3 regions of the Diaphorobacter sp. C33 genome follow, and region 2 is predicted to be linked to each of the others. Evidence: predicted binding sites of a transcription regulator. Region 2 holds the regulator's gene; each other region holds the start of a gene.

Region 1 (9,658 bases), 1.6 Mb from region 2:
TGCTGGAGCAGGCCTTGAGCGATCTGGCTACCCAAAGCTCACTGCAATGAGCTGACCGGCATGAGTATCCTGAGTAAGTAGAGGCATGTAATGGGAGGTGCGGCTTGAGGAAGGACCGCTTTCCCGGGTCGTAAGTACTCATAGGAGCAGCGGGCTGCCACCTTCGAGGCGACTAGCCTCGCCAAGTGAGCGACTTAAAACGCTCCTCTACTCCCGAAAACTGGAGGGGGCCGGGCGATGTTGAGGGAACATCGCCCGCAGCTAGGCAGCGTTGGACAACCCAGTGTGTAACACCAGCGTCTGCCAGGGTATGTGCCAGGCCGACGAGATCGGCAGGCGGGAAAAGAGTCGGGTTCCAAGTGGTGCGGCACTCGTAATCCACACCGCTGGCCTGCACGCAGCGCAGCGACTCCCAAGCGCGGTCGCCACTGCCCGGCGTGCGAGTGATGGCGTCGTAATGTGCCGGCGGCCCCTTGATGTCCAGGCCCACCCAGTCCAGCAGCGGCAGCAGGGCCTGCAGCCGCTCGGGGTACATGCCGGCCGTGTGCAGGCCGGTGGCAAAGCCCAGGGCGCGTACGCGCGCGAGGGCGTCGGGCAGGGCGGCCTGCAGCGTGGGCTCGCCGCCCGAGAACACCACGCCGTCCAGCAGGCCGCGGCGCGTGTGCAGCAGTTGCTCCACTTCGCTCCAGCGGTGCGGCGCGGGTGCGGCCGCGTCCAGCAGCCCGGCGTTGTGGCAATAGCCGCAGCGCCAGGGGCAGCCCTGGCAGAACACCACGGCGGCCAGCCTGCCGGGAAAGTCGATGGTGGTCAGCGGCGTGATGCCGCCGACGCGCAGCGCCTGGGCGGCGGTGTGGCTGGTCCTAGCAGGCACGGCCCGGCTCGGCGAAGAACTGGCGTTCGTTGTGTTCGCCCTGCTTGCCGGTGTTGAAGCTGGCCACGGGGCGGTGGTAGCCCATGACGCGCGTCCAGACCTCGCAGGGCTGGCGCTCGGCGTCGGTCAGCTGCACGGCGGTGGCCAGGGCGGTGTTCTCGGTGGCGGAAAAGTGGGTCATGACAAACTCCTGGGTTGGTGGTGGAAGAACTTCAAAAACAATAGCTTTTGACGCTTGCTACATAAGCGCTAGAGGCAAATTTCATTCAAATCACGCCGCCAGCCGCGCGCGCTTGGCGGCCAGGCGCTCCTCGTCGCAGCGCGGGCAGAACGGGTGTTCGCCCGCCAAGTAGCCGTGCGTGGGGCAGATGGAGAAGGTGGGCGTGACGGTGATGTAGGGCAGGCGGAAGTGGGTGAGCGCCCGTTTCACCAGCTCGCGGCAGGCAGCGCCGCTGGAGATGCGCTCGCCCATGTACAGGTGCAGCACCGTGCCGCCGGTGTACTTGCCCTGCAGCGCCTCTTGCCGCTGCAGCGCCTCGAACGGGTCGTCGGTGAAGCCCACGGGCAGCTGCGACGAGTTGGTGTAGTACGGCTGCGCCTCGGTGCCGGCTTGCAGGATGGCGGGCCAGCGCTTCTTGTCTTCTTTGGCAAAGCGGTAGGTGGTGCCTTCGGCGGGCGTGGCCTCCAGGTTGTAGAGGTGGCCGGTTTCTTCCTGGAACTGCACGATGCGCGCGCGCACATGGTCCAGCAGGCGCAGGGCGAACTGGTGACCCCAGTCGCTGGTGATGTCGTGCGCGCCGCCGGTGAAGTTGCGCACCATCTCGTTGATGCCGTTCACGCCCAGCGTGCTGAAGTGGTTGCGCAGTGTGCCCAGGTAGCGCTTGGTGTACGGGAACAGGCCCTGGTCCATCAGGCGCTGGATGAGCTTGCGCTTGACCTCCAGGCTCTGCTTGCCCAGTTCCAGCAGGCGGTCCAGCGCCGCCAGCAGGGCCGCCTCGTCGCCCGCGTGCAGATAGCCCAGGCGTGCGCAGTTGACGGTGACCACGCCCAGGCTGCCGGTCTGCTCGGCGCTGCCGAACAGACCGTTGCCGCGCTTGAGCAGCTCGCGCAGGTCCAGCTGCAGGCGGCAGCACATGGAGCGCACCATGTTGGGCGACAGCTCGGAATTGATGAAGTTCTGGAAGTACGGCAGGCCGTACTTGGCCGTCATGTCGAACAGGGCGACGGCGTTCTCGCTCTCCCACGGAAAATCGGGCGTGATGTTGTAGGTGGGGATGGGGAAGGTGAACACGCGGCCCTTGGCGTCGCCCGTGGTCATCACGTCGATGTAGGCGCGGTTGATGACGTCCATCTCGGCCTGCAGCTCGCCGTAGCAAAACGGCATCTCCACGCCGCCGATCACCGGCACCTGCTCACGCAGGTCCTCGGGGCAGGTCCAGTCGAAGGTGAGGTTGGTGAACGGCGTCTGCGTGCCCCAGCGCGAGGGCACGTTGAGGTTGTAGACCAGCTCCTGGATGCACTGGCGCACGGCGGCATAGTCCATGCCGTCCTTGCGCACGAAGGGCGCCATGTAGGTGTCGAAGGACGAAAACGCCTGCGCACCCGCCCATTCGTTCTGCAGCGTGCCGAGGAAGTTCACGATCTGCCCCACGGCGGAGCTCATGTGCTTCGGGGGCCCCGCCTCCACCTTGCCCGGCACGCCGTTCAGCCCCTCGTGCAGCAGCGTACGCAGCGACCAGCCGGCGCAGTAGCCGCTGAGCATGTCGAGGTCGTGGATGTGGATGTCGCCATTGCGGTGCGCCTCGCCGATCTCGGGCGCGTAGACGTGCGAGAGCCAGTAGTTGGCCGTCACCTTGCCTGCCACGTTCAGGATCAGCCCGCCCAGCGAGTAGCCCTGGTTGGCGTTGGCGTTCACACGCCAATCGGCGCGCGTGAGGTACTCGTTGATGGAGCTTTCCACATGCACCAGCGTCTGCCGGTCGGCGCGCAGGGTGGCGTGGCGCTGGCGGTAGGCCATGTAGGCGCGCGCGGTCTGCAGATGGTTGGCGGCGATCAGCGTCTGCTCCACCACGTCCTGGATCTGCTCGATGGCCGGCGCCTCGCCATGGAAGCGGTGGATCAGCACCTTGGTGGCCTGCGCCGTGAGCAGACGGGCCTCGTCCTCGCCGAACTCGCCCGTGGCCTGGCCGGCCCGGGCGATGGCCGACTGGATGCGCACAGCATCGAAAGGCGTGCGCTCGCCGTTGCGTTGGATGACGTCGCGCGGCAGGCTGGCGACGATCGGAGATGGTGGTGTCATGGCAACCCTTAAAACACTACATATAGTGTTCACCATACCTATCAAACACTATAGGTAGTTTGATCAGGCACAAACCGCAGGGCAGAAAAGGGCCTGTGCAGAGGGGGGGTGCGGTGCGCGGCTTGTGGCCCGCGTGCCACGGGGTGGGGCCGCAGCAGGCCCGCGCCCGAGAGGCTGGGCGGGGGATCGGGGCGCCGTGGAGGGTTTGACGCCTTTTGGCCTTCTGGCGCTGGAGGGGTAAGCGCTGGAAGCTATTAAAACAGTAGCAACCGGGTTGCGTGCGGCGCGACGCGTGTCAGGCCAACTCGACGCCAGCCTGCGCATTGCGCACAAAGGCCTCGAACGCGGCGGGCTCCAGCGGCCGGCTGTACCAGTAGCCTTGCATTTCGTCGCAGCCGCAGGCCTGCAGCAACGCGGCCTGCTCGGCCGTCTCCACGCCTTCGGCAATGGTGGCCATGCGCAGGCTGTGGGCCATCTTGATGATGGCCGTCACGATGGCCTGGTCGCTGGCCTGGTGGGCGAGTTCGCGCACGAAGGACTGGTCGATCTTGAGCTTGTCGATGGCGTAGCGCTTGAGGTAGCTCATGGAGGAATAGCCCGTGCCGAAGTCGTCCAGCGCCACGCGAAAGCCCACCTCATGCAGGCGGCGGATGGTGGTCTCGGCCTGCTCGGGGTTCTTCAGCGCGACGGCCTCGGTCAGCTCCACCTCGATGCGCTGGGGTGAAATGTCCATGCGTTGCAGGATGCGCACCAGCTCCTCGACGAAGTGCGGCCGCGCGAACTGCGCAGCCGATACGTTCACCGCCACCACCAGCGGCGGCAGGCCCGCGGCATCCCAGGCGCGCAACTGCTGCGCCACCTGCTCCACCACCCAGAAATCGATGGCCACGATGGAGCCGCTTTGTTCGGCGATCGGGATGAACTCGGCCGGAGACACCAGCCCCCAGCGCGGATGGCGCCAGCGCAGCAGCGCCTCGGCGCCCGCCAGCGCGCCGCTGCCCAGCGTGCGCTGGGGTTGGAACACCAGGAACAACTCGCCGCGGTGCGCCGCGTCCTTGAGGCCAGCGGCCAGCTCCAGCGAACGCTGCGTGTGCGCCTGCATCTCGGGTGCGAAGAAGCGCAGCCCGTTGCGCCCGTCCTGCTTGACGCGGTACATCGCCACTTCCGCGGCGGACGCCAAGGTGCTGGCGGTGCGCGCGTCGTCGGGGTAGACGGCGATGCCGGCCGACGCGCTGACCGAAACGGCATGGCCGTGGATCTGCAGCGTGGTCTGCAGCTGCGCCAGCGCATCCTGCGCCAGCAGCGCCACCGCCGCCTGGTCCGCCAGGGGCACGATGGCCGTGAACGCATCGCCCGAATAGCGCGCCACGGGAATGTGCGGCGCGAGGCAGGCGCGCAGCCGGTTGCCCATCTCCAACAGCAGTTCGTCACCGGCCGCGTGGCCCAGGGTTTCGTTCACCAGCTTGAAGTTGTCCAGGTCGAACCACAGCACCGACACCCGTTCGTGGCTTGCGTCGGCGCGGTCGATGGCTTGCGTCAACTGTTCGTCGAAGGCTTTCTTGTTGAGCAGGCCGGTCAGCGTGTCGTAGTTGGAGAGCGCGCGGATGCGCTCCTCCGCCTCGCGCCGCTGCGTGATGTCCTCCATGTGCGCGACGTAATGCGTCACTTCGCCGAACACGTCGCGAACGGGGTAAAGCGAGGCGTTTTCCGTGTAGACCTGTCCGTTCTTGCGGCGGTTAATGAGTTCGCCCTGCCAGGGCAGGCCGCGCGGCAGCTTGGTCCACATATCGGCATAGGTGGTCCGCGGCGTCAGTCCCGACTGCAGCACGCGCGGGTTGCGGCCCAGCACCTCTTGTGCGCCGTAGCCGCTGACTTCGCTGAAGGCCTTGTTGACGTAGACGATGCTGGCGTCGATGTCGGTGATGACCACCGGACTGGGGCTCTGGTCCAGCGCCTCCGACAGGCGGTGGATGACGGCCTCCTGGCGGCGCTGGGCCGTGTGCTTCCAGAGGGCGTCGGCCACGGTCTGCAGCGCCTGTGCGTCGCGTGGGTGATAGTCCTGCGCCTTGCCGGCCACGCCCAGCAGCAGGCGCGGCCTGCCGCCTTCCACTACGGGCACGCAAGCCCAGCGGGCCGTCGCGCCGCCCGGTGCGCTCCCAGCCGCCGCATCGTGCGGCGCGTTCGTCACCACGGCGCGGCGTTCGCGCAGGGCGGTTTCCCACGGCGGCATGTCGGGCGGGGCGTTCTCGTGCGAGCAGGCGGCCAGCGAGGTGCCGCGTGCGTCGTCGTGCACGAAGTACAGCACGGCCAGCGCGCTGCCGGTCAGGGTCTGGGCATGCGCCAGGCCGCGGCGCAGCAGGTCTGCCTCGGGCTGGTGGATGTCGTGCTGCTGCAGGTCCAGCAGGGCGGCGTTCAGGCCGGCCTCGGAGCGAATGCGCTCCTCGTTCTCCACGGTGGGCGTGATGTCGCGCGACAGCATCAGGAAGGTGTCGGGCTGGCCCGCGACCGCGGATTTGCGGGAGACGGACAGCTCGAAATGCCGCTCGCCGAGGGGCAGCGGCAACGTGATGCGCTGGCCGCGGCTCATGCCCGTGCGTTCAGCCTCCGCCAGTGCCTCGAAACACTGCGCGGCCGCCGCCGGCGGCAGCGCCTCGTCCAGCGTTTTTCCCAGCAACTGGGGCAGCGGGGTCATGAGCTTGCTGGTCTCGTTGGCGTGCACCGCGAGGTAGGCCCCCTTGCGGTCCACCTCGAACAGCAGGTCGGGCAGCGTGTTCAGCGTGGCGCGCTGCCGGGCCTCGGCGGCGCGCAGGTCCAGGTACGGGATCTGCACCGTTTCCACGAACAGGCCGCGGTACAGGAAGCCATAGGCCAGGATTTTGTAGAAGTGGCCGGCGACGTTGTACACATCGGTCACGTTGGCGTAGAGCGTGAAGAAGATCTCGCTCATGGCCATGGTGAACGATGCCAGCGCCAGGTGCGACAGGCCGAACTCCCGCGCATGGCGCAGTTGCGTGAGAAAGCCCACGCCCGCCAGCACGTACGCGGTTGCCAGCGCGTATTCGAAACGGACCTTGAAGGGCGTGAGCCCTGCCTCGGGCGTGAAGGTGCGGGGCAGCCACTGCGGATGCCCCAGTAGCACAAAGTGCACCGCGCCCACCAGCAACGCCACCCACAACAGCCCCGCGTAGCGTGAGCGGCGGCCCAGCCATTCATTCCAGCGGTGGGGCCATAACGCGGCCCACAGCAGGGCCAGCGCCGCCAGCGCGCGCGCGGCCAGCCAAAAGTTGATGGCCTTTTCCGGGTCGCTGGGGGTCACGAAGTCCGGCATGCCGGCGTAGGACAGGCTGTGGGTCAGGTCCAGCACCGCCACGCCCAGCAGCCCCAGGCCGAGGACCAGCACCCGCCCGTTGGGCCGGTACCTTTGCGTGGCCCAGCTGATGCTGAACACCATTGCCGCCACGCCGATGGACACGACCTCCATCGCGGTGTGCAGCGGCAAGTAGCCCGCCATGCCGCGCGCGGCGTCTGGCGCGGGCAGGGTCTTCAACAGCCACAGGCTGACCAGCAGCACAGCGAACCAGATGAGGGACTGGCGGAACTCCTGGCGGTGGGCGGGGTGCATCATGTGCGGCGTGGTGGTGGGTCGATGCCAGGGGCGCGTGGACGCGGTACCCGTGCAAATGTAGGCAGACGTTACATCACGGCAGTGATTGTGCGGGCGATCGCCCCAGAAAAACGACAAGCCCGCCGGCAGCCGCGGAGGGGCCCGCGCGGCGCAAAAAAAAAGCCGGCACAAGGCCGGCTGAAAAGCAAGGTGCCCCTAAGGCCTTGCCGATGGAAACGTTTTCGAGCTGCAGTGCTCTACAGGTAAGCGCTAACAGCTATGAAAAATAGAGCGAACCTTAATGCGCCAGGGCCTCCTCGGCCTCGATGCGCGGGTAGAAGTCGCGGTTTTCGCGCTGCATGCGTTCGTACACATGGCGCAGCACGGTGTTGGCATCTGCACGGAAACCCTCGGCGTCGGTGCGCACGCGCTCCGGCGTGTTCCAGCGCCGTGCGAAGTCCATGTACGCCGCGGCAATCGCGCCCATCTCGCGCTGGAACTGCTCGCCCAGGCGTGCCAGTTCCGCGTCGGCGCCCTGGCGCAGTGCGGGGTACAACAGGCGGTCCTCGACGGCCAGGTGCAGCTTGATGGTGGAACTCATGGCCACGATGCCCTGTGCAATCGCCGTCGCGTTGTGCTCCACGCCGCTGTGTGCCAGCTGGCGCAGGGTGGCGATCTGGCCCAGGATGTCCCGGTGCTCGTGCTTGAAGCGGTCGATGTTCATGGCGGTTCTTCAAAAGGTCCGAGGGCGGGACCGGGCGCGCCGCGCGGGGCGGCGCACCCGGTATCCGCGGTGCGTCAGCGGTTGGCGCCTGCCAGGGCTCCGGTGCTCGGGGCGGCCGGGGCGCGGGGGGCGAACAGCACGCCGCTCACCACCTGCCAGGTCACGCACAGGGCGCCGGTGATGAACACCAGGTCACCGAAGGTACGCACCCAGCGCAGGGTCTCCAGGAACGGCTGCTGCAGGAATTCCTCACTGCGGGCGTACCACGTGCCGTGGGCCACGCTGGCGTGGAACTGGAACAGGCCGATCGGCAGCAGGCTGGTCGCGATCATCAGCACCAGGCCGGCGTTGAGCCACCAGAAGCCGGTCTTCATCAGGCGCTCGTTGAACACCATCTGGGGACGCACGTAGCGCAGCACCAGCAGCGTGAAGCCCAGGGCCAGGAAGCCATACACCCCGAACAGTGCGGCGTGGGCGTGCACCGGCGTGGTGTTCAGACCCTGGATGTAGTACAGCGAGATCGGCGGGTTGATCATGAAGCCGAACACACCGGCGCCCAGCATGTTCCAGAAGGCCACGGCGACGAAGCACATCAGCGGCCACTTCAGGTTCTTCATCCAGGTGGCCTTGTGCTGCAGGCTCCAGTGCTCCCAGGCTTCATGGCCCAGCACCACCAGCGGCACCACTTCCAGCGCGCTGAAGGAGGCACCCACGGCCATCACCGGAGTGGTGGTGCCCGAGAAGTACAGGTGGTGGAAGGTACCGGGCACGCCGCCCAGCATGAACAGCGAGGCAGATGCCAGGCTGGCAGCCGTGGCCATGCGGTAGGACACCAGGCCCAGGGTCGAGAAGATGAAGGCCAGTGCCGTGGTGGCGAACACTTCAAAGAAGCCTTCCACCCACAGGTGCACCACCCACCAGCGCCAGTACTCCATCACCGAGATGTGGGTGCGCTCGCCGTAGAACAGGCCGGTGCCGTAGAACAGGCCGATACACACCACCGAGGAGGTCAGCAGTGCCAGCAGGTTCTTGTCCTGGCCGTTGGGGGCCAGCAGGGCGGGGAAGATGGCGCGGGCCATCAGCACCAGCCAGAAGGCGATGCCGGCGAACTTGCCGATCTGCCAGAGGCGGCCCAGGTCCACGTACTCATAGCCCTGGTGGCCCAACCAGAAGTTCCACTCGGCCGGCATGATCTGCGCGATGGCAAAGTAGTTGCCGATGAACGAGCCCACGCAGACCACGACCAGTGCCCAGAACAGTACGTCCACGCCGAGCTTCTGGTACTTGGGATCCTTGCCGCCGTTGATCACGGGCGCAAGGAACAGGCCTGCGGCGAGGAAGCCGGTGGCGATCCAGAACAGTGCGGCCTGCAAGTGCCACGTACGCACCAGCGAGTAGGGCAGGTACTGGGAGATTTCCACGCCGTAGAACGTCTGGCCTTCCACCGTGTAGTGCGCGGTGAAACCACCCAGCAGCACCTGTGCGGTGAACAGCGCCACCACCAGGAACAGGTACTTGCCCAGGGCGCGCTGCGAAGGCGTCAGGGCCACGCGGGACAGCGGGTCGTGCTGGGGAGGGGTGGGGTCCTGCTCGTCGTGCTTGCGCAGGAAGGCCCAGCCCCACACGAGGAAGCCCACGCCGGCCATCATGACCACCACGCTCATCACCGACCAGACCAGGTTCTCACCGGTGGGCTGGTTGCCGACGAGGGGCTCATGGGGCCAGTTGTTGGTGTAGCTGGCGCCGGTGCCGCCGTTGTCGGCGGGACGCTCGGTGGAGGCGGCCCAGGAGGTCCAGAAGAAGAAGCCGGCCATCTGCGCGCGGCGCTCGGCGCTGGGCAGGGTGTTCTCCTTCATGGCGTAGCTCTCGCGCGTCTTCTGCAACGAGGGGTCGTTGCTGAACAGCTTGTCGTAGTACTGGGCGGTCATGGCGATGGCCTCGGCGCGCAGCGGCGAGATCACCATCGTGTCCTTGGCCTTGTCGTAGGTGTTGGTGCGGTACTCGGTCTTGAGCCGGTCACGCAGCACTGCCTGCTGGCCCACGTCCAGATCGGCAAACGCCTTGCCATGGTCCTTCTGCGCGGCCAGTTCGAGCCAGGTTGTCAGCTCGCGGTGCAGCCAGTCGGCCGTCCAGTCGGGCGCCTGGTAGGCACCGTGGCCC
Region 2 (9,658 bases):
AAGGCGGCGTCGTCCAGCAGCTCGATCTCGGCGCCCGTGAGGGCGGGGCGGCCCAGGCCGATGCCCAGCTGCGCGCCAATCGCACGTGCGGTTTCGCCGTGGTCGCCGGTGATCATCTTCACGCGTACGCCCGCGGCCTGGCATTCGGCCACCGCGGCCACGGCCTCGGGGCGCGGCGGGTCCATGCTGCCCAGCAGCCCGAGCAGCGTGAAGCCGCCCTCCATGTCGGCGAACTGCAGCGCGTGCTGCTGCGCCGGCACGCGCTTGATGGCGATCGCCAGCACGCGCAGCGCCCGCGCCGCGCAGTCGTTGGCTGCGCGGCGCCAGTAGTCGTGCTGCAGCGGGGCATCGGTGGCCGCGCCATCGGCGGGCCACTGGCGCTGTGCGTTGCACATGTCCAGCACACGCTCGGGGGCTCCTTTCACCAGGATCACCGCATGCCCCGCGTGGTCGTGGTGCAGTGTGGCCATGAAGCGGTGCTCGGACTCGAACGGTATGGCGTCGATGCGCGGCTGGCGCGCATGCAGCGCCGTGGCGTCCAGCCCCGCCTTGAGCGCCAGGGTGACGAGCGCGCCCTCCGTCGGGTCGCCCGTCAGGCTCCAGCCCTGGGGTCCGTCGTGCAGCGTGGCGTCGTTGCACAGCAGCGCCACCTGGGCCACGGACTGCAGGGCAGGGTGTTCTTGCGCAGTGATGGGCACGCCCCCGATGAGGAAGCCCCCCTGCGGCGCATAGCCGCTGCCGGTCACAGCTATGACATGGTCGGCGGTCACCACGCGCTGCACGGTCATCTCGTTGCAAGTGAGGGTGCCGGTCTTGTCGGAGCAGATCACGGTGACAGCCCCCAGCGTTTCCACCGCCGGCAGGTGGCGGATGATGGCGTTGTGCTGCGCCATGCGCCGCACGCCCATGGCCAAGGTGATGGTCATGATGGCGGGCAACCCCTCGGGGATGGCCGAGGCCGCCAGCGCCACGGCCATCATGAACATGTCCGCGGGTGCCTGAGCGCGCCAGAGCACGCCGATGGCGAACGTGGCGAGCACGAACAGCCCGATGGCCAGCGCCAGCCAGCGGCTGAACTGCGCGATCTGCCGCAGCAGCGGCGTGGTGCTCGCCTGCACCTGGGCCAACAGCGTGCTGATGCGCCCCAGTTCACTGTTCGTGCCCGTAGCCACCACGGTGCCCAAAGCGGTGCCCGCGGCCACCAGCGTGCCGGAGTAGAGCATGCTGCGGCGGTCGCCCAAAGCGGCGTCGGCTGCCACGGCGGCTTCGTCCTTGTCGCAGGGCACGGACTCGCCCGTCAGCACGGCCTCGTCGGCGCGCAGGCTGCGGGCCGTGAGGATGCGCAGATCCGCGGGCACCTTGTCGCCGGACGCGAGGATGACGATGTCGCCCGGCACGAGCTGGTCGGCGTCCACCAGTTGGCGCTCTCCCCCGCGCAGCACCGTGGCCTGGTGCGAGAGCATGTGGCGTATCGCGTCCAGCGCCGACTCGGCCTTGCCCTCCTGCAAGAAACCGATGATGGCGTTGACGATCACGGCCCCCAATAGCACCCCGGTGTCGATCCAGTGCGCCAGTGCCGCGGTGACCGTCGCGGCAGCGAGCATCACGTAGATCAGCACGTTGTGAAATTGCTGCAGCAGGCGCAGCCAGGCCGGTCGGCGCGGCGGCGCGGGCAGGCGGTTGGGGCCGAAGCGTGCCAGGCGCCGCGCCACCTCGGCATGCGCCAGGCCGTGGCGGTCGTCGGTTTGCAGCCGTTGCAGCGCTTCGTCAGCGGACAGCGCATGCCACGGGGTGTCGCGGGCATCGGTGGATGGAGGCAGGTGCATGCAGGGCGGGCGCCGGGCGACGCGACGGGTCGAGTGAACCCAGTCTAGGTCCGCAGGCGCGGACCGTGCCAATGCCCCAGTGCCAGGCCGGGGAAAGTGGCCGCTATTGGCCTTCGCTTGCTATTTAAACAATAGCTGACTGCGCTTGCCGGTTGGTCGTTTAATGCTGTTTTTGATACGCATCACGCGGCCGTAAATGGTCGACGCAGGCAAGCAGGGGCTAGTGTTTCGCATGTGGCAGGGGAAGTCATATCCCCTCTGCCGAGGCGGCGGCGCCCATCATCCATCGGGCAGGGGAGCGCTGAAGGGGATGCCCCGCACCGCCGGCCCTGCCGTGCAACGATCTCAGGCGGAGATGCGTCTTGCCAGGAAGTCGCGGATGGCGAACAGCGTTGCGTCCGGTGCTTCGGTCATCTGGTGGTGGCCCGCCGGCAGATGGACGATCTGCACGTCCTTGTCCGCGGATCGCGCGGCCTGGATCAACCCCTGCGCGGCCTTGGGCGCGGTCATCTGGTCTTGTGTGCCCAAGGCAAACAGCACGGGGCACTGCACCGCTGCGATGGCCTGCTCGCCATGGGAGTAGCTGTCGCAGGCGACGAAGCCGCGGTGGAACACATTGACCTGCGGGTTGCTGCGCAGCACCTTGCGGCCCAGCGCCATGCCCGCGCCGTACACCCAGAAGCCCGCGCCTGAGGGGGGCGCGAGGGTGCTGCGCGAGAACACGTTGACCATGCGCAGCGCCTGCTCGGGGTCGGTCTGCGATGCCTCGATGAGCGCGGGCGACACCTTCATCGGGTAGGCCGTACCCACCAGCACCAGATGGCTCACGCGCGCGCCCAGGCGGGCGGCGGCCTCCAGCGCGATCAACGAGCCCCAGCTATGGCCCACCAGCGCGGCGCGCTGGATGGACAATGCGTCGAGCAGGGCGCCCACGAAGTCGGCGGCCTGCTCCACGCTTGCAGGGGCATCGCCCGCGCTTTTGCTGTGGCCGGGCAGATCCACGGCCAGCACGTTCCAGCCATGGTTGGCCATGTAGCGGCTTTGCAGCGCCCAGACGCTGTGGTCATTGAGTACGCCGTGGATGAACACCACGGTGGGCTTGGCGGCATCGAAGGGCTTGCCGCCGGTGTAACAGTAGGTCTGTGCGCCGTTGACTTGCACGTACATCACGCACCTGCCTTTCCCGCTTGCTTCTCCGCAGCCTTGAGTGCCCGCTTGAGGTCGTCGATCAGGTCGTCGGCATCTTCCAGCCCGATCGACAGGCGGATCGTGCCCTGGCTGATGCCGCCCGCGGCGAGCGCTTCGTCGCTCATGCGGAAGTGCGTGGTGGAGGCGGGGTGGATCACCAGGCTGCGGCAGTCACCCACATTGGCCAGGTGGCTGAAGAGCTTGAGCGTCTCGATGAACGTCTTGCCCTGCTCGCGGTTGCCCTTGAGGTCGAAGCTGAACACCGAGCCCGCGCCGCGCGGCAGCAGGCGCTGCGCGAGCTGGTGGCTGGGGTGGGACTCGAGCAGCGGGTGGCCCACGCGCTCGACGAACGGGTGGCTGGCCAGGAACTGCACCACCTTCTCGGTATTGCGCATGTGGCGTTCCATGCGCAGCGGCAGGGTCTCGATGCCCTGCAGGATCAGCCAGGCGGTGTGCGGGCTCATGCAGGCGCCGAAGTCGCGCAGGCCCTCGCGGCGAGCGCGCAGCAGGAAGGCGCCCACGGTGCTCTCCTCGGTGAACACCATGTTGTGAAAGCCGTCGTAGGGCTGGGTCAGCTCGGGGAAGCGGCCGGAGCCTTCCCAGTCGAAGCTGCCGCCATCGACCACGACGCCGCCGATCACCGTGCCATGGCCTGAGAGGAACTTGGTGGCCGAGTGGTACACCAGGTCCGCGCCATGCTCGAAGGGCTTGATGAGCCACGGCGAGGTGAGGGTGGAGTCCACCAGCAGGGGCACGCCAGCTTCATGCGCAATGTCCGCGACCGTGGGGATGTCCAGCACCTCCAGCCCGGGGTTGCCTACGGTTTCGCCAAAGAACAGCTTGGTGTTGGGGCGGATGGCGGCGCGCCAGCCGTCGATGTCGCCGGGCTTCACGAAGGTGGTGTCAATGCCGAAGCGGCGCAGCGTGTAGTGCAGCAGGTTCTGGCTGCCGCCATACAGCGCCGTGCTGGCCACGATGTGGCTGCCTGCGCCCATCAATGTGGCAATCGCCAGGTGCAGCGCGGCCTGCCCGCTGGCCACGGCAATCGCCCCCACGCCGCCTTCCAGCGCCGCCACGCGCTGCTCCAGCACCGCGTTGGTGGGGTTGCTCAGGCGGCTGTACACATGGCCCGGGCGCTCCAGGTTGAACAGGGCCGCCGCATGGTCGCTCGACTCGAAGACGAACGAGGTGCTCAGGTGGATCGGCACGGCGCGCGCACCTGTGGCGGGGTCCGGCTGCGCGCCGGCGTGCAGGGCCAGCGTGTCGAAGCCGGGGTCGGAATATCCGGGCATTCATGTCTCCAAAGTGGTGAATTTGTGCGCCATTGTGGGCTATATTTATTCGCTATCGGGCTGCATGCAGCGCCTGCAGAACCCTTCGGAGACTCCCCATGAAAGTCAGCGACATCCTGCGCCTCAAAGGCAACACCCTCTACACCGTGCATCCCGACGAGCCGCTGGCCCGCGCCGTGGATGCCATGGCCGAGAAGGACATCGGCTCGCTGGTCGTGATGGAACATGGCGACCTGGTGGGCATGCTCACCTTCCGCGAGGTGATCCAGGCGCTGACGAAAAATGGTGGCGGCGTGGGCACCATGCTGGTGCGTACCGCCATGGACGACGCGCCGCTGACCTGCACCCTGGAGACCGACATGGACGAGGTGCGCCGCATGATGCTGGGCCGCCACGCGCGCTACATGCCCGTGATGGACAAGCGCATGCTGATGGGCGTGGTCAGCTTCTACGACGTGGCCAAGGCCGTGGTGGACAGCCAGAATTTCGAGAACAAGCTGCTCAAGGCCTACATCCGCGACTGGCCGCAGGAAGAATCGCGGCCGGCCAACTGATTTGGTGATCAAAATAGCTGCCAGCGCTTGTCAATCAAGCGCTGGCAGCTATTTTTTTGGTAGTAACAGTGGCTCAGGGATAATCGCACTCCTATGAGCGGCAACACACTCGGTACCCTTTTTTGCGTCACCAACTTTGGTGAATCCCATGGCCCCGCCATCGGCTGCGTGATCGACGGCTGCCCGCCCGGCATGGAACTGTCCGAGGCCGACATTCAGGCCGACCTGGACCGCCGCCGCCCCGGCACCAGCCGCCATGTGACGCAGCGCAACGAGCCGGATGCGGTGGAAATCCTCTCGGGCGTATATGAGGGCAAGACCACCGGCACGCCCATCGCGCTGCTGATCCGCAACACCGACCAGCGCAGCAAGGACTACGGCAACATCGCGCAGAGCTTCCGCCCGGGGCATGCCGACTATGCCTACTGGCACAAGTACGGCCTGCGCGACCCGCGCGGTGGCGGCCGCTCGTCTGCGCGCCTCACGGCACCCACCGTGGCCGCCGGCGCGGTGGCCAAGAAATGGCTGGCCGAGAAATACGGCACCCGCTTTCGTGCCTGCATGACCCAACTGGGCGAGCTGCCCATCCCGTTCGAGAGCTGGGAGCATGTGCCGCACAACCCCTTCTTCGCACCGGTGGCCGACGTGCAGGCCTACGAGGACTACATGGACGCGCTGCGCAAGTCTGGCGACTCCTGCGGCGCGCGCATTCGTGTGCAGGCCACCAGCGTGCCCGTGGGGCTGGGCGAGCCGCTGTACGACAAGCTGGACGCCGACATCGCCCATGTGATGATGGGCCTGAACGCCGTGAAGGGTGTGGAGATCGGTGCAGGCTTTGCCAGCGTGGCCCAGCGCGGCACCACGCACGGCGATTCGCTCACGCCCACGGGCTTCGCCAGCAACAACGCGGGTGGCGTGCTGGGCGGCATCAGCACCGGGCAGGACCTCGAGGTGTCGCTGGCCATCAAGCCCACCAGTTCCATCATCAGCCCGCGCGAGTCCATCGACATCCACGGCCAGAGTACCGAGGTGATCACGAAGGGGCGCCACGACCCCTGCGTGGGCATCCGCGCCGCGCCGATCGCCGAGGCGTTGCTTGCATTGGTCATCATGGACCATGCGCTGCGCCACCGTGCGCAATGCGGCGACGTGGTGCAGGCCGTGGCTCCGATTCCGGCAGTCCGCCTGGGGTGATGGTCAAAAACGGCTGTAGCGCCCGCCCAGTGGGTGCTGCCAGCTATCAATAGAAGAGCAATGGGAGAGCTGCGGCTTACTTGCGGACTTCGTCCACCAGCGCACGGAACTCGTCGATGTCCTCGAAGCTGCGGTACACGCTGGCGTAGCGCACATAGGCCACCTTGTCGAGCTTCTTCAGCTCGCGCATGACCAGCTCGCCGATGCGGCTGGACAGAATCTCGCGCTGCCCCAGGTTGAGCAGCTTTTCCTCGATGCGCTCGATGGCCGAGTCGATCTGCACTGTGCTCACCGGGCGCTTGCGCAGCGCCAGCTTGAACGATCCCAGCAGTTTCTCGCGGTCGTATTCGACGCGGCGGCCGTCCTTCTTGACGACCGTGGGGAAGTTGACTTCCGGTCGTTCGTAGGTCGTGAAGCGCTTGTCGCAGGCGCCGCACTGGCGCCTGCGGCGGATGAAGTCCCCGTCCTCGGAGACGCGGGTCTCGACGACCTGCGTCTCCTGATGGCTGCAAAAGGGGCACTTCATCGCGGTGGTCGATCAGCGATAGACCGGGAAGCGGCTGGTCAGCGCGTGCACCTTGGCGCGCACGGCTTCCAGGTTCGCCTCGTCATGCGGATTGTCCAGCACGTCGGCCACCAGGTTGGCCGTGAGGCGCGTTTCCTCTTCCTTGAAACCCCGTGTCGTGATGGCGGGCGTGCCCACACGAATGCCGCTGGTGACCATCGGCTTTTCGGGATCGTTGGGGATCGCGTTCTTGTTGATCGTGATATGGGCCTTGCCCAGGGCTGCCTCGGCCTCCTTGCCGGTGATGCCCTTGGCGCGCAGGTCCACCAGCATCACGTGGCTTTCGGTGCGACCGCTCACGATGCGCAGTCCGCGCTGGATCAGCGTTTCCGCGAACACCTTGGCGTTCTTGGTCACCTGCTGCTGATACTGCTTGAACTCGGGTGACAGGGCTTCCTTGAAGGCCACGGCCTTGGCGGCGATGACGTGCTCCAGCGGGCCGCCCTGCAGGCCGGGGAAGATGGCGCTGTTGATGGCCTTCTCGCGCTCAGCCTTCATCAGAATGATGCCGCCGCGCGGGCCGCGCAGGCTCTTGTGCGTGGTGGAGGTCACCACGTCCGCGAACGGCACCGGGTTGGGGTACTCGCCCGCGACGACCAGGCCGGCATAGTGGGCAATGTCCACCCAGAAGATGGCGCCGACTTCCTTGGCGATCTTCGCGAAGCGCTCGAAGTCGATGCGCAGGGCGTAGGCGGAGGCGCCGGCGATGATCAGCTTGGGCTTGTGCTCGCGGGCCTTGGCTTCCAGCGCGTCGTAGTCGATCTCTTCCTTGTCGTTCAGTCCGTAGGAGACTACGTTGAACCACTTGCCGCTCATGTTCAGCGGCATGCCGTGCGTGAGGTGGCCGCCCTCGGCCAGGCTCATGCCCAGAATGGTGTCGCCGGGCTTCAGGAAGGCCATCAGCACAGCCTGGTTGGCCTGCGAACCCGAGTTGGGCTGCACATTGGCCGCTTCAGCGCCGAAGAGTTGCTTGATGCGGTCGATGGCCAACTGCTCGATCACGTCCACGTTCTCGCAGCCGCCGTAGTAGCGCTTGCCAGGGTAGCCTTCGGCGTACTTGTTGGTGAGCTGCGAGCCCTGAGCGGCCATCACGGCGGGCGAGGCGTAGTTCTCGCTGGCGATCAGCTCGATGTGCTCTTCCTGGCGGCGGTCTTCGGCCTGGATGGCGGCCCACACCTCGGGATCGGTTTGTTCGACAAGAATATTGCGTTGGTACATGGCAGTCCGATGAACTAAGTGTCCCTTGGCAATCAAGGGCTGCCCAGGCGAACGACGGATCGCTGCGGGGCTGGTGCCTGCCGCGCGGCACGCTCCCCAGTGGTTTGCAGAAAAACGCTGTTTCCTGCCGGTGTCCACGTCAGCGGCGGTGTCCCGGAAGACCTCCGCGCCTATCGCCAGTTGCGTGCCCTGCTAGTGTAGCTGAGCACGCCCTTCATCAGTGCCAGAGTAGGTTCCTTCAGAGGCCGCTCAGCAGGGCCACCTTCTCGCCAGTGGCAGGGGTTGCAGGTGCGGCTTCCGGTGTGGCAGGAGCCTTGGTGGACAAGAGAGGTGGATTCACTGGGCCGGCGGGAGAAACGCCCGTGCGACCATTGGCGACCTGGCGCAGCCGGAAATGCTCCGCCAGTACCTTGGCGGCGTAGCCCCCGTCGTCGGGCAGGTTGGCTGCGCCGACGTAGTAACGCAGCCCGCCCTCCAGCGAGCCGGCGCGCGCGATGCACTCCTGCAGCACCTTCACGCCCACGCGCAGGTTGGCCACGGGATCGAATGCCGCCAGGTGCCCACCAAAGCCTTCGTACTTGTCGGTATGCACGCGCGTCATCACCTGCATCAAGCCTTGCGCACCTACCGGGCTTTGTGCAAACGGGTTGAAGCTCGATTCCACGGCCATGACGGCCAGGATCAAGGTGGGATCCAGTTTGGTCCGCGCGCCGATTTCATACGCCTCGGTGACCAGTGCCGCCAGCGGTTCGGGCGCCACGCGGTACTTCTTGCTGAGCCAGTAGGCCACGGCAGCCTGTTCCCGCGGCAACTCCTTGGGGTTGAGCGCTACTGCCCGCTCGCTTGCGGCAGGCTCCATAGGGAAGCCCACTACGGCTTCCTGGCGGGCCTGCAGCCAGCCCATGAGTTCTTCTTCTCCTGCCTGGCGCAGGTCCGGGCGTGCCGTAAGTGTGATTACGCCGAAGACGACGCCCAGCCCGAGCAGGGCGAAGCCGCTGTGTGTCACTTCCAGAAAACCGTTGATCACATCGGCCGCAAACGTGCGGACGCCGGCAATCACATTTCCTGACGCTGTCATAGCTTTCCTTTCTAAGTCGGCTCCTGAGCGAAGAGCACTGTCGTGGTTGCTCAGGAGTCCGGTCCTGCCAGACGGAGGGGTCTGGGTGGGTATGCCGTTCAGTCCGTTTAGGCCCGTTAGGCCCAGGGGAATCTGTTGACTGTCGTAGCCGAAATCTGTAGCGGCTAGGGTTTTTACTAGGCCTTGGTTGAGGGCTGGCGGATTCTAGGAGGTCTCCAAATTCAAGGTCAACACTAACATTTGAATTTTTTAGAACAAAAAGTTCTGTTCAATCTGTGGGAAAGCACAGATTTTTCGCGCATGTCCTTTTAAGAGGGGTCTGTGCGCAAGCAATTCAACTGCTTGATGAAACAGTCAATTGCATGAAATTTTTCATTGCTAAAAGCTGTTGGAACGCGCGCTCGAATTTGCTATCTTTGAGGCGCCTGAACGATTCAGGCATCCGCCAAACGGGGCGATCAGTGCGATGAATGGCAGACAGTGCCGCGTCACATGAGATCTCCTCCAAGGCAACCCCTGGAGGCAATCCCTTGCCTCCTGCGCTTGAGACGATCCTCTCCCAAGCGCAAAAAGATGGCGAAAGACCGTTGTGTCAGCCGTCAAGCCCGGTGTACGAAGAAGTTCGACACCGGGCTTTCTTTTTTTGCGTTTTTTTACCTGCCTGCGTCAGCGCGGGACCGGTCCCATTGCGTTGGTAGCTCAACAGAATAGGTGCCGCGTGCTGCAAGTCATCAAGAACAACC
Region 3 (9,658 bases), 870 kb from region 2:
TGTTCACGGTACTCATCTCCACATGCGTCGCGCTCTGCGTGCGCAGGTAGTAAGTGGTCTTCAGACCGCGTATCCACGCAAGCTTGTATGTCTCGTCGAGCTTCTTGCCTGAGGCGCCGGCCATATAGATGTTCAGGCTCTGCGCCTGGTCGATCCATTTCTGTCGACGCGCCGCCGCTTCGACGAGCCAGGTGGGAGCGACTTCAAAGGCCGTGGCATACAGTGCCTTGACGGTGAGGGGAACGCGGTCGATCGCGTGCAGCGACCCCTTGAAGTGCTTGAGGTCCATGAGCATCACGTCGTCCCACAGGCCCAGCTGCTTCAGGTCGCGCACCAGGTACTGGTTGATGACCGTGAACTCTCCCGAGAGGTTAGATTTGACGGAGAGATTGCCGAAGGAGGGCTCAATGGAGGCGTCCACGCCAACGATGTTAGAGATGGTGGCTGTGGGCGCAATGGCGATGCAGTTGGAGTTGCGCATGCCGTCTTGCGCGATCTTGGCGCGCAGCATGTCCCAGTCCAGACGGATCGTACGGTCCACCTCCACGTACCCGCCACGTTCCTGTTCCAGCAACTGCAGTGAATCCAGCGGCAGGATGCCCTGGGACCACAGAGAACCCTGGTAACTGGAGTATTGGCCCCGTTCTTGGGCGAGATCGGTTGAGGCCCAGTAGGCGTAATAGCAGAGAGCCTCCATGGAGGTATCGGCAAACTCCACTGCGGCGTCGCTTGCGTAGGGGATGCGCAGTTCATACAGCGCGTCCTGGAACCCCATCAGGCCCAGGCCGACGGGGCGGTGGCGCAGGTTGGAGTCCTTGGCCTTCTGTACGGCGTAGTAGTTGATGTCAATCACGTTGTCCAGCATGCGCATGGCCGTGCTCACGGTTTTGCGCAGCTTGTCGTGGTCGATGCCTCCGTCCTTGAGATGGCGCGCGAGGTTCACCGATCCCAGGTTGCACACGGCCGTCTCGGCATCGCTGGTGTTGAGCGTGATCTCGGTACAGAGATTGGAACTGTGCACTACGCCTACATGCTGCTGGGGAGAGCGGATGTTGCACGGGTCCTTGAAGGTGATCCAGGGATGGCCGGTCTCGAACAGCATGGACAGCATCTTGCGCCAGAGGTCGACGGCCGGTACGCGTTTGAACAGGGGCAGCTCGCCGCTCTCGGCCTTGGCCTCGTAGGCGATGTAGGCTTTTTCGAAGGCCTGTCCGTACAGGTCGTGCAGCTCAGGGACATCCGAGGGGGAAAACAGTGTCCACAGGCCCTTTTCCATTACGCGTTTCATGAACAGGTCGGGAATCCAGTTGGCCGTGTTCATGTCGTGTGTGCGTCGCCGGTCGTCGCCGGTGTTCTTGCGCAGCTCCAGGAATTCTTCGATGTCCAGGTGCCAGCTTTCCAGGTAGGTGCAGACAGCACCCTTGCGCTTGCCGCCCTGGTTCACGGCCACGGCCGTGTCGTTGACCACCTTGAGGAACGGCACCACGCCTTGCGACTCGCCGTTCGTGCCCTTGATGCGTGCACCGAGGGCGCGTACGCGTGTCCAGTCGTTACCCAGGCCGCCCGCGAACTTGGACAGCAGGGCGTTTTCCTTGATGGATTCGTAGATGCCCTCCAGCTCGTCGGGCACCGTGGTCAGGTAGCAGCTGGACAGCTGCGAGCGCAATGTGCCGCTGTTGAACAGCGTGGGCGTGCTGCTCATGAAATCGAAGGAGCTGAGCAGTTCGTAGAACTCGATGGCGCGGGCGTTGCGGTCGTCCTCGCGCAGCGCCAGTCCCATGGCCACGCGCATGAAAAAGGTCTGAGGCAGCTCGATGCGCGTTTTGCGCACATGCAGGAAGTAGCGGTCGTACAGCGTCTGTAGGCCAAGATAGTCGAACTGCAGGTCGCGCTCTGCCTTCAGTGCGCTTCCCAGGCGCTGCAGGTCGAATTCCATCAGGCGCGGGTCGAGCAACTCGTTGTCCACGCCCTGGCGGATGAATTGTGGAAAATTGTCGGCGTAGGCCAGGGCCATGTCGGCGGGATTCACGTCGCGGCCTAATACCTCGCGCACGATGGTGTGCAGCAACAGTCGTGCCGTCGCGTAGGTGTAGCCGGGATCTTTCTCAATCAGGGTGCGCGCCGCGAGGATGGATGCCTTGTACACCTCGTCCATGGGTACGCCGTCGTACAGGTTGCGCATGGTCTCCGCGATGATGGGCGCGGCCTGGACGTCCGATCCCAGGCCCGTGCATGCGGCTTCCACCAGGCTCTGCAGGCGCAGAATGTCAAGCTCCACGCGCTGACCTTGGTCCTGTACATACAGGGCCGGCATCTGGGGTAGCAGTTGTTCCTTCTTCTGTGCGCGTTCTTGCGCGCGGCGCTCGCGGTAGAGCACGTAGGCGCGTGCCACCTCATGATGGCTGCCTCGCATCAAGCCCAGCTCCACCTGGTCCTGCACGTCCTCAATGTGGAACGTTCCTCCCGCGGGGCGCGAGCGCATCAGCGCGCGCACGACTGCCCGGGTCAGCTGATCCACCACTTCGCGCACGCTCGCCGAGGCTGCTCCCTGTGCCCCGTGAACGGCCAGGAATGCTTTCATCATCGCCACGGCGATTTTTTGCGGCTCGAAGGGCACCACGGCGCCGTTGCGGCGGATGATCTGGTAGTGCATCAGTGGATGGGCCCCGGTGGGCGTGGCCGACGGGGTGGCCCGCGCAGGCGATGGGGTGTCAACAGGAACGGATAGGGGCGCAGCGTGCATGGAGGTCCTCGGAGGTGTTCGGAGAAATGGCCAGGCGGACGGGCAGTCACCTTCGGCCGGCGAAACGGCGGCGTAGACTGTCGCCGCACACTATATCTAGTGTGTCTTGATGGTTCAAGACACTAGGGGTAGTGTATCCCCGTAAGAGGCTGGCGAGATCGTTTCGTCGTGATTGAACGCCTGGGCCTTCTACTGCCGTCGCAGCCCCCGTAGGATCAGGCCCGCATCCGACGGCTTGAGCCATGGTGCGGCATGCTGGCCGATCTTGCGCGCAAACGCGCGTGCAACTTCATCATGCGGAGTGAAGGCGAGGCGAAGGCGCAAAGTGCGGCAATGCGTCCGCGTGGCAGGAGGGATCAGCACCCCGGCGGAAAAAGAACACCCGTGCCGGCGAAGGCACCATGAAGTACACGCCAGTCAAACCCAGGGCCTGGGTCGTGTTTGCGTTCAGGGGCGATGTGCTCATGCCCTGCGATGTAGCGCACGGGGTAGCGCTGCCGCAGCGCCTTGCAAAGGGTCACAAGGGTGGCGTACTGCGCCTGCTCGAAGCTCCCACCTTCCAGCCCCTCGAGCTCAACGCCGATCGAGTCGTCGTTGCAGGCATCGCGCCCCCGGTAGTGGGAACGGCCCGCGTGCCAGGCGCGTCGGCCCACGTCCACGAACTGCCACAGCACACCTGCGCGCGTGATGAAGAAATGCGTCGACACTTCCAGGCCGCGAATCTGCTGGAAATAAGGATGGGCGCCCCAGTCCAGCTGGTTCATGAAAAGCCGGTGGACATGGTCCCCGCCAAACTGCCCGGGGGGAAGGCTGATGGAATGCACCACGATGAGGTCCACGCTGGCCTGCGGGGGGCGTGGCCCGTGGTTGGGCGAGTCCATGCGTCTCGCATTCGCGAACCAGCCGCCGTGCCAGGCAGGCCGCCGGGCCGCAGGCTCAGGGCTGCGCGTCGCCATGGCTGTCGCCGTCTTGCGGTACCTCGATGTGCAGCCGGGCAATCCGGTAACGGATCTGGCGCAGGCTGATGCCCAGGCGGGCTGCGGTGGCCGTGCGGTTGAAACCCGCCTCGCGCAGGGCGCGCACGAGTATTTCCCGTTCCTGCTGGTCGAGCCAGGCTTGCAGATCGTTGGGCAGGGGCATGCCTTCGCTGATGCCGGACCAACGAGGGGGCGCGTGCGGCTCAGCGGGCTGCGCGATGGCTGGTGCGGACGGTACGGGCTGCGGTAGGGGCGGCGGTGCCTCCACGGTGGAGGCTGGCGCGCCTTCAACGTGCAGCTCATGGCCATCGCTGAGGGCTACCGCGCGGTGCAGCAGGTTTTCCAGCTCGCGCACATTGCCGGTGAGCGGGTGCTGTGCGATGCACCGCAGCGCTTCTTCCGTCAGGCGGGGAACGGCCACACCCGATTCTTGCTCGATACGGGCCAGCAAGGCCTCGCACAGCGCGGGTAGGTCCTCTCGCCGCTCGCGCAACGGTGGGATCAGCAGTTCGATGACATTCAGCCGGTAATACAGATCCTGGCGGAAGCGCCCCGCCTGCACGTCAGCGGCCAGGTCTCGGTGCGTGGCGCTGACGATGCGCACGTCCACGGCTTCTTCCTGCGTGGAGCCCAGGGGCCGTACCGTGCGCTCCTGGATCGCACGCAGCAGTTTGGATTGCATGGGCAGCGGCAGGTCGCCAATTTCGTCAAGGAACAGCGTGCCTCCACGGGCGGCCTGGAAGTAGCCCTCCCGGTCGTGCGTAGAGCCGGTGTAGGAACCCTTGCGCGCGCCAAAGAACTCTGCCTCCAGCAGGTTCTCGGGAATCGCGCCGCAGTTGACGGCGATCAGCGGGCCTTCGGAGCGCTGGCTGCTGGCGTGCAGCGCGCGGGCCACCAGTTCCTTGCCCGTGCCTGACTCGCCACGCACCAGCACGGGGGCCATGCTGCGCGCCACCTTGGCGATGCGCTGCTTCACATTGCGCATGGCTTCGGAGTCGCCGATCAGGCGATCCAGCACAGGATCTTGCATGTCCGGCCACTGCGTGACGTTGCGTGCGCCGGGGCGGGCGGCTTTGGGCGCCGCCAGTACGGCGCCAATACCCTGCACCGCCGAGGCCACCACGGCACGGAATTGCTTCAGGTCCACGGGCTTGGTCAGGTAGTCGAACGCGCCCGCGCGCAGCGCCTCCACCGCGTTCTCGGCCGATCCATAGGCCGTCATGACCACGCAGCGTTCACGCCGCTGCTGGCTGCGCAGGTCGTGCAGCAAGTCCATGCCGAAGCCGTCGGGCAGCCGCATGTCGGTGATCACGACATCGAACTTCTGCGTCTGCAGCTGTTGGCGCGCGCCGTCCACGCTGGCGGCGGTTTCCACGCGGTAGCCTTCGCGCAGCAGGGTCAGCTCATAGAGGGTGCGCAGATCGGGTTCGTCATCGACGACAAGAATGGAGGCGGTGGATGCATTCATGGTCTGTGGGCCGTGTCAGACCACGATTGTGTCAAACAGTGATGTGCTGTCCGCAGGGCGCGAAAGGCTGCGGAAGGTCACAGTGAAGGCGTTTCCCGCCACCTCGCCGCGCGCCAGGCTGCGTGTGGTGCGCTGGTGACCGATGGCCGCCCCGTGGCGCTGGCACAGCTCGCGGCAGATGTACAAGCCCAGCCCGCTGGAGCGGCTTTCGGATGAGAAGAAAGGCTCGAACAGATGCCGCTCCACCGATTTGTCCAGCGGTGCGCCATCGCTCCACACCTGCACGCCGGCCTTCCCGCCGGGGGTGGCGCGCGTCGCGAGGCACAGCGAGTCGGGTTCGGGCCCCTTGTAGCGCAATGCGTTGTCCAGCAGGTTCACCAGCACGCGCCGCAGGTGCTCGGCGTCGAACTCCACCTGCGCCGCGCCCGCGTCCAGTACCAATTGCCCCTGCCGGCGTGCGGGGTCCTGCGCCGTCCAGTCGTTCCACACCTGCTGCACGGTGGCATCCAGTGCCACGGTGGAGGAGCTGGCCTGGTGGATCTGGTGCTGCACGCGCGCAATGTCCAGTACGTCTTCCGTGATGCGCACCAGCCGGTCGGCGTTTTGGCGCACCATGTGTGTCAGGCGCTTCTGTGTGGGGTCGTCCAGGTCTTCGTCCAGCAGTTCGTTGGCTTGCACGATCGCTGCCAACGGGTTGCGGATCTCATGTGCCACGGCGGCTGACATGCGCCCCATGGCGGCCAGCTTCTCCGTGCGCAGGCGCGCTTCCATCTCGCGCAGGTCGTGCAGGAACATCACGCACAGCGGCTCCCCCGGAGAGTCGTCCGGGGTGTCCTGCGTGTGGGTGAGCCATGCGCGCACGCGCAGGGCCATGGGGATCTGGCCATCGTGCAGGACGTTGACATCGGCATGCTGGGGACGCTCCATCTGGAAAGTGGCGCACGCCAGATCCATGAGGGGTTTGAAGGCCGCCGTGTGGGTGAGCGTCAGGGAGGAGTCTCCGGAGATCTTGTGGCCGAGCATCAGCAACGCCGCAGGGTTGGCCAGGCGGACCTGGCCATGCAGGTCCAGCACCAGCACGCCATCGGCCACGTGCTGCATCACCAGGGCACTGACCGCGCGGTGGGTGCGCGCATCCATCTGGCTGCGCCGGGCCATCTGCTGCTCGCTGGTGAGCTTGGCGGCCAGCAGATGCACTAGATAGGCGACGATGAAGTAGCCGGTGCCTGTTAATGCCGCCTGCAGGTAGCGCTGCGTGCCGTCTCCGGCGCCGCCGTATGTGCCTAGCCACCAGGCCCAGGCCAGCAGCAGCAGCGTGGCGCCGGCCGTGGTTGCCAGAGCCAGAGTCAAGGATCCCAGCACGCCTGCCATCAGGACCGGAAGCCCGAACAACGGCGTGAAATTCAAGCCGCCCGACTGCTGCAGCGCCTGCAGCACGCTGACCAGCAACAGATCCAGCCCGATGGACGGCAACCACTGGATGCCGGGCCGCGGATCAGGGACGGCGCCGTGCCCCCACACCCGCAGCGCCACCGTGGCCACCAGGTAGCCCAGGCAGATGCTGAACAGCAGCGGTTCGCCGGCCTGGTTGAGTGCAATGCCCAGCAACTGCAGCAGCAGCAGCGCCAGCGCCACCATCACGCGCGCTGTGAGGAAGGCATTCCACAGGCGATGAAAGGGCAGGGGAGAGGCGGCGGCTGCCAGCTTGGAGGGCATTGGCTCAGGCGGGCCCATGGTCCCGGTGGGCGGTGCTGCAGTACATATGCGCCCCCCCGGGCACGGCATCGCCACGTGGCAGGTGCACGCCGCAGTGGGCGCAGCGCACCATGTCCTGTGGCGGTGCGATGGACGGGCGCTGGGTGTTGCCTTGCCGCGGCGCAGACGCACGGCGCTGCGCGCGCCACACCGCGTAGACCACGGCCAGCACAGCGAACAGGACCAGGTATTTCATGTCGCCCGCCCCAGCACCACTTCCATCACGAAGCGCGAGCCCACGTAGGCCAGCAGCAGCAGTGCAGTGCCTGCATACAGCACGCGCACGGCGCTGCGGCCGCGCCAGCCAAAGCGCGAGCGGCCCAGCAGCAGCACTGCGAAGGTGATCCAGGCCAGCAGCGAGAACACGGCCTTGTGGTCCCACAGCCAGGCGCGGCCGTAGAGCTGCTCGCTGAACAGCCAGCCCGCCACCAGCGTGGCCGAGAGCAGCACAAAGCCCGCCGTCACGAAGCGGAACGTGAGCCGCTCCAGCGTCAGCAGCGGCATGCCGCTGTGCGAGTCGGCAGCCAGGCGCATCTGGCGCTCGGCACGGCTCATGAGCCAGGCGTGCACCACCGCTGCGGCAAACAGGCCATAGCATGCAATGCCCAGCGTGAGGTGCAGCGGCAGCCAGGGCGAGGCGGATACGTGCAGTGGCCGGCCCGGAAACAGCGCTGCCACCAACACGGCCGCGCCGCCCAGTGCGCACAGCACCCAGCGCGCGCGCATCTGCGGAAACAGCTGCCGCTCAACGGCGTAGGTGGTCAGTACCAGCCAGGCCGTCATCGACAGGGCGGCGGCAAAGCCGAAATGCGGCGTGCTGCCCAGCAGGCTCCAGACCAGCGCAGCGCCATGCAGCATCCAGGCAGGGGCCATGATGGCCAGTTGGCCGCGGCCTGTGGAGGTGCGCGGCGCCAGGGCCGCCGCCAGCGCGTAGGCGGCGGCGGTGGCCAGGGCGAGCAGCCAGCCGAGCGGGGAAGCACTGGGTAAAATCATGGGTTCGCAGTTTAGCCTTTCGCCCCTGGTCGTCGGGGCTGTGCCATCGGCCGGCATTACGCCCGGGCCGGTGCATCTGGAGCATTTGGCCATGGCCTCCGCACTCACCGAAAAACTCACCCGTCTCGTCAAGGAGATGCGCGGCCAGGCCCGCATCACCGAAGCCAACGTTCAGGACATGCTGCGCGAGGTGCGCATGGCCCTGCTGGAGGCCGACGTGGCGCTGCCCGTGGTGCGCGACTTCATCGCCCGCGTGAAGGAAAAAGCCCTCGGCCAAGAGGTACTGGGCAGCCTGAAGCCCGGCCAGGCGCTGGTGGGCATCGTGAACAAGGAGCTGGCCGCGACCATGGGCGAGGGCGTGGCGGACATCAATCTCAACGCGCAGCCGCCGGCGGTGATCCTGATGGCCGGCCTGCAGGGCGCGGGCAAGACCACCACCACGGCCAAGCTGGCCAAGCACCTGATCGAAAAGCGCAAGAAGAAGGTGCTGACCGTCTCGGGCGACGTGTACCGCCCCGCCGCCATCGAGCAGCTCAAGACCGTGACCAAGCAGGCCGGCGCCGAGTGGTTCCCCAGCACGCCCGACCAGAAGCCGCGCGACATCGCCCTTGGAGCGCTGGACTACGCCAAGAAGCACTTCTTCGACGTGCTGTTGGTGGACACTGCCGGCCGCCTGGCCATCGACGAGGTGCTGATGCAGGAAATCAAGGACCTGCATGCCGTGCTGACCCCGGTGGAGACGCTGTTTGTCGTCGATGCCATGCAGGGCCAGGACGCGGTGAACACCGCCAAGGCTTTCAAGGAAGCGCTGCCGCTCACGGGCATCGTGCTCACAAAATTGGACGGTGACTCGCGCGGCGGTGCGGCGCTGTCGGTGCGCCAGGTGACGGGCGCGCCGATCAAGTTTGCCGGCGTGTCCGAAAAGATCGACGGCCTGGAGGTGTTCGACGCCGAGCGCCACGCGGGCCGCATCCTGGGCATGGGCGACATCGTCGCGCTGGTCGAGCAGGTCACGGCCGGCGTGGACATGGAGGCGGCGCAAAAGCTCGCCGCCAAGGTCAAGAGCGGCGACGGGTTCGATCTGAACGACTTCCTGGCCCAGTTGCAGCAGATGAAGCAGATGGGCGGCCTGTCCAGCCTCATGGACAAGCTGCCCGCGCAGCTCACGGCCAAGGCCGGTCAGGTAGACATGGACAAGGCCGAGCGCGACATCCGCCGCAAGGAGGGCATCATCTGCAGCATGACGGCGCTGGAGCGCCGCAAGCCCGAGCTCATCAAGGCCACACGCAAGAAGCGCATCGCCCAGGGCGCCGGCGTGCAGGTGCAGGAGGTCAACCGCCTGCTCAACGAGTTCGAGCAGATGCAGGGCATGATGAAGAAGATGAAGGGCGGCGGCCTCATGAAGCTCATGAAGAAGATGGGCGGCATGAAGGGCGGCCTGCCGGGCATGGGAGGCATGCCGCGGTTCTGAACAGGGGAGCGGTGACCGCTCCTATAAATAGAGCTGCTTGCGCTGGTATTTCAAGGATTTCAGGTGGAAAACCATCTGAAATCTAGGAATGGCAAGCGCTGGTAGCTATGTTTTTTTGATGATTATCCGGCCGCGGTCGTGATCTCGCCCGTCACCACCTCGCCGCGCAGCGTGTAGGTACGCGCCTCGGTGATCTTCACGTCGATCATCTGGCCGATCAGCCGCTCGTGGCCGGGGAAGTTGACCACGCG

The links. The regulator NrdR, encoded in region 2, represses ribonucleotide reductase genes. The targets are predictions, from matches to a motif close to CACNANATNTNGTG.
Region 1: the regulator NrdR is predicted to act here: its motif matches at 3,185-3,198, upstream of QY917_RS14320 (ribonucleoside triphosphate reductase).
Region 3: the regulator NrdR is predicted to act here: its motif matches at 2,832-2,845, upstream of QY917_RS11225 (ribonucleoside-diphosphate reductase subunit alpha).

The regions. Positions count from the first base shown of each region.
Region 1 is NZ_CP129980.1:3,052,637-3,062,294, forward strand. It holds gene QY917_RS14305 (hypothetical protein) at 1-50, shown strand, start outside; gene QY917_RS14310 (anaerobic ribonucleoside-triphosphate reductase activating protein) at 173-871, opposite strand; gene nrdD (anaerobic ribonucleoside-triphosphate reductase) at 861-1,052, opposite strand; gene QY917_RS14320 (ribonucleoside triphosphate reductase) at 1,143-3,170, opposite strand; gene QY917_RS14325 (EAL domain-containing protein) at 3,466-6,795, opposite strand; gene QY917_RS14330 (hemerythrin domain-containing protein) at 7,073-7,498, opposite strand; gene QY917_RS14335 (nitric-oxide reductase large subunit) at 7,573-9,658, opposite strand, start outside.
Region 2 is NZ_CP129980.1:1,487,138-1,496,795, reverse strand. It holds gene QY917_RS07075 (cation-transporting P-type ATPase) at 1-1,826, opposite strand, end outside; gene QY917_RS07070 (alpha/beta fold hydrolase) at 2,172-2,993, opposite strand; gene QY917_RS07065 (O-acetylhomoserine aminocarboxypropyltransferase) at 2,993-4,306, opposite strand; gene QY917_RS07060 (CBS domain-containing protein) at 4,405-4,860, shown strand; gene aroC (chorismate synthase) at 4,954-6,054, shown strand; gene nrdR (transcriptional regulator NrdR) at 6,131-6,580, opposite strand; gene glyA (serine hydroxymethyltransferase) at 6,593-7,837, opposite strand; ZMP/ZTP riboswitch at 7,872-8,031, opposite strand; gene QY917_RS07040 (lytic transglycosylase domain-containing protein) at 8,076-8,915, opposite strand; gene QY917_RS07035 (DUF748 domain-containing protein) at 9,634-9,658, shown strand, end outside.
Region 3 is NZ_CP129980.1:2,359,340-2,368,997, reverse strand. It holds gene QY917_RS11225 (ribonucleoside-diphosphate reductase subunit alpha) at 1-2,743, opposite strand, end outside; gene ampD (1,6-anhydro-N-acetylmuramyl-L-alanine amidase AmpD) at 3,100-3,699, opposite strand; gene QY917_RS11215 (sigma-54 dependent transcriptional regulator) at 3,680-5,188, opposite strand; gene QY917_RS11210 (PAS domain-containing sensor histidine kinase) at 5,204-6,904, opposite strand; gene QY917_RS11205 (PP0621 family protein) at 6,909-7,139, opposite strand; gene QY917_RS11200 (inner membrane protein YpjD) at 7,136-7,936, opposite strand; gene ffh (signal recognition particle protein) at 8,028-9,407, shown strand; gene miaB (tRNA (N6-isopentenyl adenosine(37)-C2)-methylthiotransferase MiaB) at 9,530-9,658, opposite strand, start outside.